DNA from 3 places in the Nonomuraea sp. 3N208 genome. Region 1 is predicted to be linked to each of the others. Evidence: riboswitches for the same ligand, from Rfam matches in the RefSeq annotation. Region 1 holds a riboswitch; each other region holds the start of a gene.
What was found. A riboswitch is a leader RNA that binds a small molecule or an ion and turns the genes downstream of it on or off. The one in region 1 is predicted to bind cyclic di-AMP.

Region 1 (2,190 bases):
GTTAGCTGACGGGTTCGGGCGTGGAAGTGCCCTACGGGGCGCTCGTGTTGAGCGCGCCGATTCACCCCAGAGAATTGGGTCCCCGGTTCCGCGTGATCGCGAATTCGGCGGCCGCGTCCCTCACGAATCTGAATGTCCGTGCTGGTGAGACGCGGTCTCGGCAAAACGAAGGGCGCTAACGCGGCATGAATCTTGCCTGGCGTACGCCCTGAGTCCTTAAACGTAAGCGAACGGCATAGAAAGATGCAAGCGAGGTTCGGGCGCCGGCAACAGGATCCCCTATGACATAGGCGATTGCGGGCAGAATTCTTTACCCAACTCCGGGCGGGGTTTACCAAACGCGCCGGCGGCTGCGACCTCCGTCCGACCGGCCGCAATAGCTTGCGATCAAGGTGACCCTGTGAGCACTGTGCGCCTCGTCCACGACTCGGGGAATGAGTTGCGCCTCGTTTGCGCTATCCATGGGGAGATATATACCTTTTGCGTAATCGCGGTATACGTCGTGGAGGGCTCTCGTCCGCGTCGTTGCCGTTTTGTTGACCGGATCGTGCGCGTCCCGAGGGGATCCCTGGGGATGACGTTCGGCCGCCGAATCCGCGCCTCGCGGAACCGGGGACCCATCCTTTCGGGGTGAATCGCACGCAACCCAGGCTGCGCGCGTAGGGCACTTCCACGCCCGAACCCGTCAGCTAACCCGGTAGGCGGTATGGAAGCAAGGAGTCAATGCCCCATGCTCAAGCCCCGGCTTGCCGCAGTCGTCCATTCCCTCAAGAACCGTCGCGACTTTCCCTCCAAGAAGCTCAGTCTCGCCCTCGGTGGCGTGATCCTGGCCGGAGCCACCGCCCTCACGGGCGTGGTCGGCACGGCAATCGCCTCATCCCCTGAGCACAGTCCTGTGCACGAGGCTCAGCCCGCGTCCGAATCGCTGGCCTTCGGCCTGGACATCTCCAACCACGAGCCGCTCTACGACTGGTCCGCGAGCTCGGCCCAGTTCGGCATCATCAAGGCCACCGAGGGCACGAGCTTCCGCGACGCCTCGTTCGCCAGGCACTGGCGCGAGCTCGACAAGAAGCAGATCGTGCGCGGCGCCTACCACTACGGGCACCCCGGCAACGACCCCATCGCCGAGGCGGAGCACTTCCTGTCCGTGGTGAACTCCCAGCCCGCCAAGCACGGCGACCTGCTGGTCCTGGACCTGGAGACCACCGACGGCGAGTCCGTCGACGAGGTCAACGCCTGGGCCAAGGCGTGGTTGTCGCACGTCAAGGCCAAGACCGGGATCAGCCCGATGTTCTACAGCGGCTGGAACTTCGCCGACACCTACGGCAAGGGCCTGGCCGAATACCCGCTGTGGGTCGCCCACTACAGCAAGCCCAAGGGTGCGGTCACCCCGCCCGCCGACTGGAAGTCGTGGACCATCCACCAGTACACCGACGTCCCCGTCGACGAGAACGTCTCCGCGCTGACCCCCGAGGAGTTGCGTGACCTGGGCCGCCCCGCCGCCTGACGCCCGCCTCCCGACCCAAAGCTCCTCGCGCCGCCTTCGGCTCAGGGACGGATGAGGACCTTCAGCGCCTCGCGGGCGGCCATCGCGCGATAGCCGTCCGCCACGTCCTCCAGGCCGATCGTGCGGTCGAAGACCCGGCCCGGGTCGATCGTCCCGTCCAGCACCTCGGGCAGCAGTTCCTCGATGTAGGCCCGGGCCGGGGCCACCCCGCCGGTGAGGGTGAGGTTGCGCAAGAATTCCGGAAATCCCATCGGCACCTCCTCGTACTGCGGCACACCGACCCGGCTCACCGCGCCGCCGGCGCGGGCCACGGCGAAGGCCGTCTCGATCGCCTCCTTGGTGCCGACACACTCCAGCACCGCCTGAGTGCCGTCGCCCCCGGTCAGCTCGCGTACCCGTTCGATGCCCTCACCGCCACGCTCGGAGACGAGGTCGGTGGCGCCGAACTCGCGCCCCAGAGCGGTGCGGGCCTTGTGCCGGCCCATGAGCACGATGCGCTCGGCGCCGAGCCGCCTGGCGGCGAGCACCGCGCACAGCCCGACCGCGCCGTCGCCGATCACCGTCACCGAGGTGTGCGGCCCGACCCCGGCCGTCACCGCGCAGTGGTGGCCGGTAGGGAACACGTCCGACAGGGCGAGCAGGGACGGCAGCAGCGGGGAGTCCTCCCCGACCGGCAGTTTGAC
Region 2 (2,190 bases), on a different contig from region 1:
GGACGGGCAGCCCCGCGTCCCGGTAGCCCACGTAGTCGGCGAACCCCTCGTAGAGCCAGACGGGCAGGTTCCCGGTGCCCGCCACGACATGGGTGAGCTCGTGCGCGAGCACGACGTCCTTCCCTATGGGGTTGAGCCGGGCGAAGACCTCGGGAACGACGATCACCCGGCCGCGGTCGGCCACCGCGGCCAGCCCGTCGACCCGCTCCACTCCGGCCAGCCCGGCCGTCTCGGGGGCGGACTGGGGGACGACGACGAGCGGCCGCACAGGCCGGCCGAGGACGTCCGACACCCGGCGCCCCGCCGTGTCGGCCCGCCGTGCCAACTCGTCGAGCGTGCTGGCCGGGGTGTGGTGGCCGACGACGAGGGAACGCGTTCCGCGGGCCAGGAGGACGCCGTCGCGCCACAGGTCGCGTGCTTGCGGGGGAAGGAAGGGGGATTCGAGGGCCGGGGCGCTGGCGGGGGCGAAGGCGAGGAGCAGGAGTCCGGCCACCACGGCTCGTCGGCTCACCTGCTCGGACACGATCCCCGATCGTAGCCGGGCCCGATCGTGGCCGGACCCGATCTGAGCCGGGCCCACTGCGCCACGGAGACGGCCCACATGGCGTCGTCACGGCGGCCCGCCACTGAAGGGCTCAGAAACCGTCTCCCTGGAAGGCCCTCGGCCCCGTACGGCGTTTGGGGGACGGTGGCTTGCCGTACCAGAAGGAAGCATGAAGAAAGGGCCCCGATGGGATCGGGGCCCTTTTCCTCACACGCCGGGACGGACAGCGCCGACGAAAGACGCCTTGCGCCAGCTGCTCAGCTTGTCGATACGCACCCGCTGGCCTGTCCGCGGGGAGTGGAGCATCTTGCCATCGCCGACGTAAATGCCCACGTGACCGAGCCCACTGAAGAACATCAGGTCGCCTGGCTGGAGGTTCTTCCAGGAGACCTTCTTCTTGATACGGGCGAACTGGCTGGCCGCCACGCGGGGGATCGTCACCCCGGCCTTCCTCCAGGCGTACTGGGTCAGGCCGGAGCAGTCGAACGAACCAGGGCCCGTGGCACCGTACCGGTAAGGGTCACCGACCTGGTCCTTGGCCACGGCGACGGCCTTGAGGGCCTTCGCCTTCTGCCGGGCGACCTTGAGCGCCTTGGCCGACGTCACGGAGCGAGCCGTCGTACTGGCCTTGGTCGTGGAGGCACCGGCTGAATCACTGGTCGTCGCCGCCTGCGCCGTCGGGGCATGGAGGATCAGACCTCCGGCCGTCACGGTCATGGTGAGCGCTACGCCACTCAGGGCAATGCGGGACAGACGGGGGTTTTGCAGGGAGGTAGACAGGATTGCTCCTTGAGTCTTCCACGAACGCCTACCGGGTTAGCTGACGGATTCGGGCCTGGAAGTCGCCCTACGGCGCGATACGCGCCGATTCACCCCTGATCCCTGGGATCGGGATCGATGGTTCCCCGGCTCCGTGCCTCCTGGCTGCACGGACTCGGCAGGTCGCCGTCCGTTGTTCTGTTCGACTAGGTCTGTTCGACATAGGGGACGTACGGCGGCGACCGGCGGATCTCTATCTGGCTCACATCGGCGGACCGATGCGGGTTCGCGGCGACATGGCTTTTCGCTGCGACGCCAGAAGCTACGCCGAAACGTCAAGGATCGGCAAAACGCCAGTCAGGTTGTAAAGATCGACAACGGGTCCAGTCAGCTTGGAAGTCCCTGCTGGAACACCAGGTTCAGTTATACAAATGTGACCCTTCTCACAATTGGCGGCACAGTGTTGAGTAAGGTCCCAATTGTCACTTTCGTCACATCTTTCGCGCCGTCATCCTGAAGCCCGTGTGCGGGAGCGATCCCGCGGCGATGCGGTCCCGTTCGATGCGCCATAGCTCGTTGAGGAGGTCGGTGCTGCCGTTCGTCAGCTTTCCGCCGATATATCGCGACAAGTACGGCTCTCGCCGCATGGTCACGACCTCGAACCGTTCGGCGAGGGCGGCGAGCATGTCGTCCGCGGGGGCGTGGTCCACGTGCGCCTCCCGCCACCGCTCGACCGGGTGCCGTCCGGGGCCGCTGGGCTCGCGTGTGAAGTCCGCCACTCCGGCGGCGGCAAGCAACGATCCGGCATCGTAGAACCAGGTAGCTGCGGCCGGGTCGGCCCAATCCCACGCGAATTCGTCCACCACCAGCAGCCCACCGGGAACGAG
Region 3 (2,190 bases), on a different contig from region 1:
AAGAAGTCGACCTCAAAAGTGAGACAGAATACACGTCGCAGCCCCAAATCGTTCGCCTGCCGTATGAGCGCGGAGACGATCCGGTGGCCGATTCCCATGCCCCGACACTCGGGATCGACGGCCACCGTGCGAACCTCGGCGAGGTCCTCCCACAGGACGTGGAGCGCGCCACACCCGACGACCCGCCCGCCGAGCTCGGCCACCCAGAACTCCTGTACGTCCTCGTAGAGGGTCACCGTGGCCTTCTCCAGGAGCCGGGGACCGGCGCCCGCGTAAGTGTCGACCAGGCGCCTGATCCGCCGCACGTCGGGCGTGCGGGCACGCCGGACCACCACCGCGGTCTCCGGCGTCGTCAGTTCGGCCACCTGCTCCATGGCTCTCCAGAGTACAGATGTCATTACGGCTCGGCCCTAACTCCCACGTCTGGCCCCATCCTGTGACATGCCAGGAGCCACATGGGTCCCAGCCCGGCTACTTCTGGCGTTCGGCAGAAGTAATGACAAAGAGGACATAAAGTCTCTTCTGCACGGTTGATCACGAGATCACCTTGTGACCCGGCAGTTGTGAAACCTCTACAGATCGAGCAGTTCTGGTTGAGCACGAACCCGGAGTGCATTAGTGTCCAGCGACGACGTTCCCCGCGTGTCGCGCGCGGGGGACACGCCAAATTCTCGCATGGGAAGCCGGGGACCCACCGGTGGCGAGCTCCGCACGCCACCACTGGGGTGAATCCGAGTTCTTCGGTAGGGCTGCTCCGGCCCGAACCCGTCAGCTAACCCGGTAGGCGTCAATGAGAGGAGCTGGTTGGTGAAGCGCACGCTGAGCCGTGGGGGGAAGTCGGCGGGCAGGCATGCCCGCCCTCCGGAACGGGCCCGGCTCTCACGCCGCCTCGGCGTGATGAGCATCACATTGGCCGCGCTCCTGATCGCCATCCCCGTCGCCGCTCCAGCGTCCGCGGACCCGAAGCCCTCACTCAAGGAGCTTTCCGAGCAGGTCGAGAAGCTGCATGTCGAGATCGAGACGCTGACGGAGCAGTACAACGGCCAGCGGGAGAAGTACAAGGTCGCACAGAAGGCCGCCGACGCCGCTCAGAAGACGCTGGCGGACAGCGAGGCCGACCTCGCCGCCAAGCGGGCCAAAGCCGCCATGCTCGCCCAGAACGCCTACATCACCGGCGGTCTGAGCAAGGCGCTGGCGTTCACGGCCTCCACCGACCCTGAGAAGTTCCTCGACCAGGCCGCGACCACGTACGCGCTGGAGCAGCAGCAGGGCGAGCAGGTCAACCAGCTTGCCAAGGCCATGGACGCCGCCACCCGCGCCAGGGCGGGCGCCAAGACCCGCATGGAGGACCTGCAGAAGATCGTCGCGGACCTCGACAGCAAGCGCGACAAGATCACCAAACTGGTGGCCAAGGCCGAGAGCAACCTGTTCAGGCGGGCCATGGGCGAGGCCGGCCGGGCCGGCTCCCGCGTACGCATCAACCTGCCGATCCCCGGCAACGGCAAGGCCGCCCAGGCGGCCAGGTGGGCGCTCACGCAGCAGCTCAAGCCGTACGTCTGGGGCGCCGAAGGCCCCAACTCCTACGACTGCTCCGGCCTGGTGATGGCGGCCTTCCAGCGGGTGGGCATCTCGCTGCCGCACTACACCGGCGACCAGTGGACCGCGGGCCGGCACATCGACAAGTCCGAACTACGCGCGGGCGACCTCGTGTTCTTCTACAGCGACCTGCACCACGTCGGCATCTATCTGGGCGGGGGCATGATGGTGCACGCCCCGCGAACCGGTGATGTCGTGCACATCGCATCGATCGCGAACCGGCCGTACGCCGGCGCGGTGCGCATCGCCGACTAGTTCGTCAGATCAGCTGTCGTCGCGCTGCCCAGGCCACGGCCTCGATGGCCGTGGCCACGCCGATGCGGTCGCAGATGCCCCGTAACCGCCGGCGTACTGTCCGCCCACTGATATCCAGACGTCTCCCCACGCGATCTACCGTGACCCCCTTGGCCAGCTCCGCCAGCAACGCCAGATCCGCGTGGCTCAGCTCAACGCCTTCAGTGAGCACATCCATCGGGAGCCCTCCCCCCCAACAGCAGAACTCGGACCTCACAACGGGCCAAAGCCGCTCGTCTCGCAGACGGTAAACGCATCCTGGAAAGGTCGTCAAGCGCAAGAATCTTCGCACTTGACGGG

Region 2: it holds a riboswitch for cyclic di-AMP, as region 1 does, so the genes downstream of both, ACTWPT_RS02745 (C40 family peptidase) here and ACTWPT_RS58680 (glycoside hydrolase family 25 protein) in region 1, are expected to answer to the same signal.
Region 3: it holds a riboswitch for cyclic di-AMP, as region 1 does, so the genes downstream of both, ACTWPT_RS20115 (NlpC/P60 family protein) here and ACTWPT_RS58680 (glycoside hydrolase family 25 protein) in region 1, are expected to answer to the same signal.

The regions. Positions count from the first base shown of each region.
Region 1 covers NZ_JBQQBR010000089.1:14,635-16,824, reverse strand. The annotation lists cyclic di-AMP (ydaO/yuaA leader) riboswitch at 1-120, opposite strand; cyclic di-AMP (ydaO/yuaA leader) riboswitch at 577-719, shown strand; gene ACTWPT_RS58680 (glycoside hydrolase family 25 protein) at 731-1,507, shown strand; gene ACTWPT_RS58675 (zinc-binding dehydrogenase) at 1,549-2,190, opposite strand, start outside.
Region 2 covers NZ_JBQQBR010000002.1:80,697-82,886, reverse strand. The annotation lists gene ACTWPT_RS02750 (hypothetical protein) at 1-523, opposite strand, end outside; gene ACTWPT_RS02745 (C40 family peptidase) at 752-1,261, opposite strand; cyclic di-AMP (ydaO/yuaA leader) riboswitch at 1,335-1,494, opposite strand; gene ACTWPT_RS02740 (class I SAM-dependent methyltransferase) at 1,795-2,190, opposite strand, start outside.
Region 3 covers NZ_JBQQBR010000012.1:177,610-179,799, forward strand. The annotation lists gene ACTWPT_RS20110 (amino-acid N-acetyltransferase) at 1-374, opposite strand, end outside; cyclic di-AMP (ydaO/yuaA leader) riboswitch at 652-802, shown strand; gene ACTWPT_RS20115 (NlpC/P60 family protein) at 898-1,851, shown strand; gene ACTWPT_RS20120 (LuxR C-terminal-related transcriptional regulator) at 1,856-2,068, opposite strand.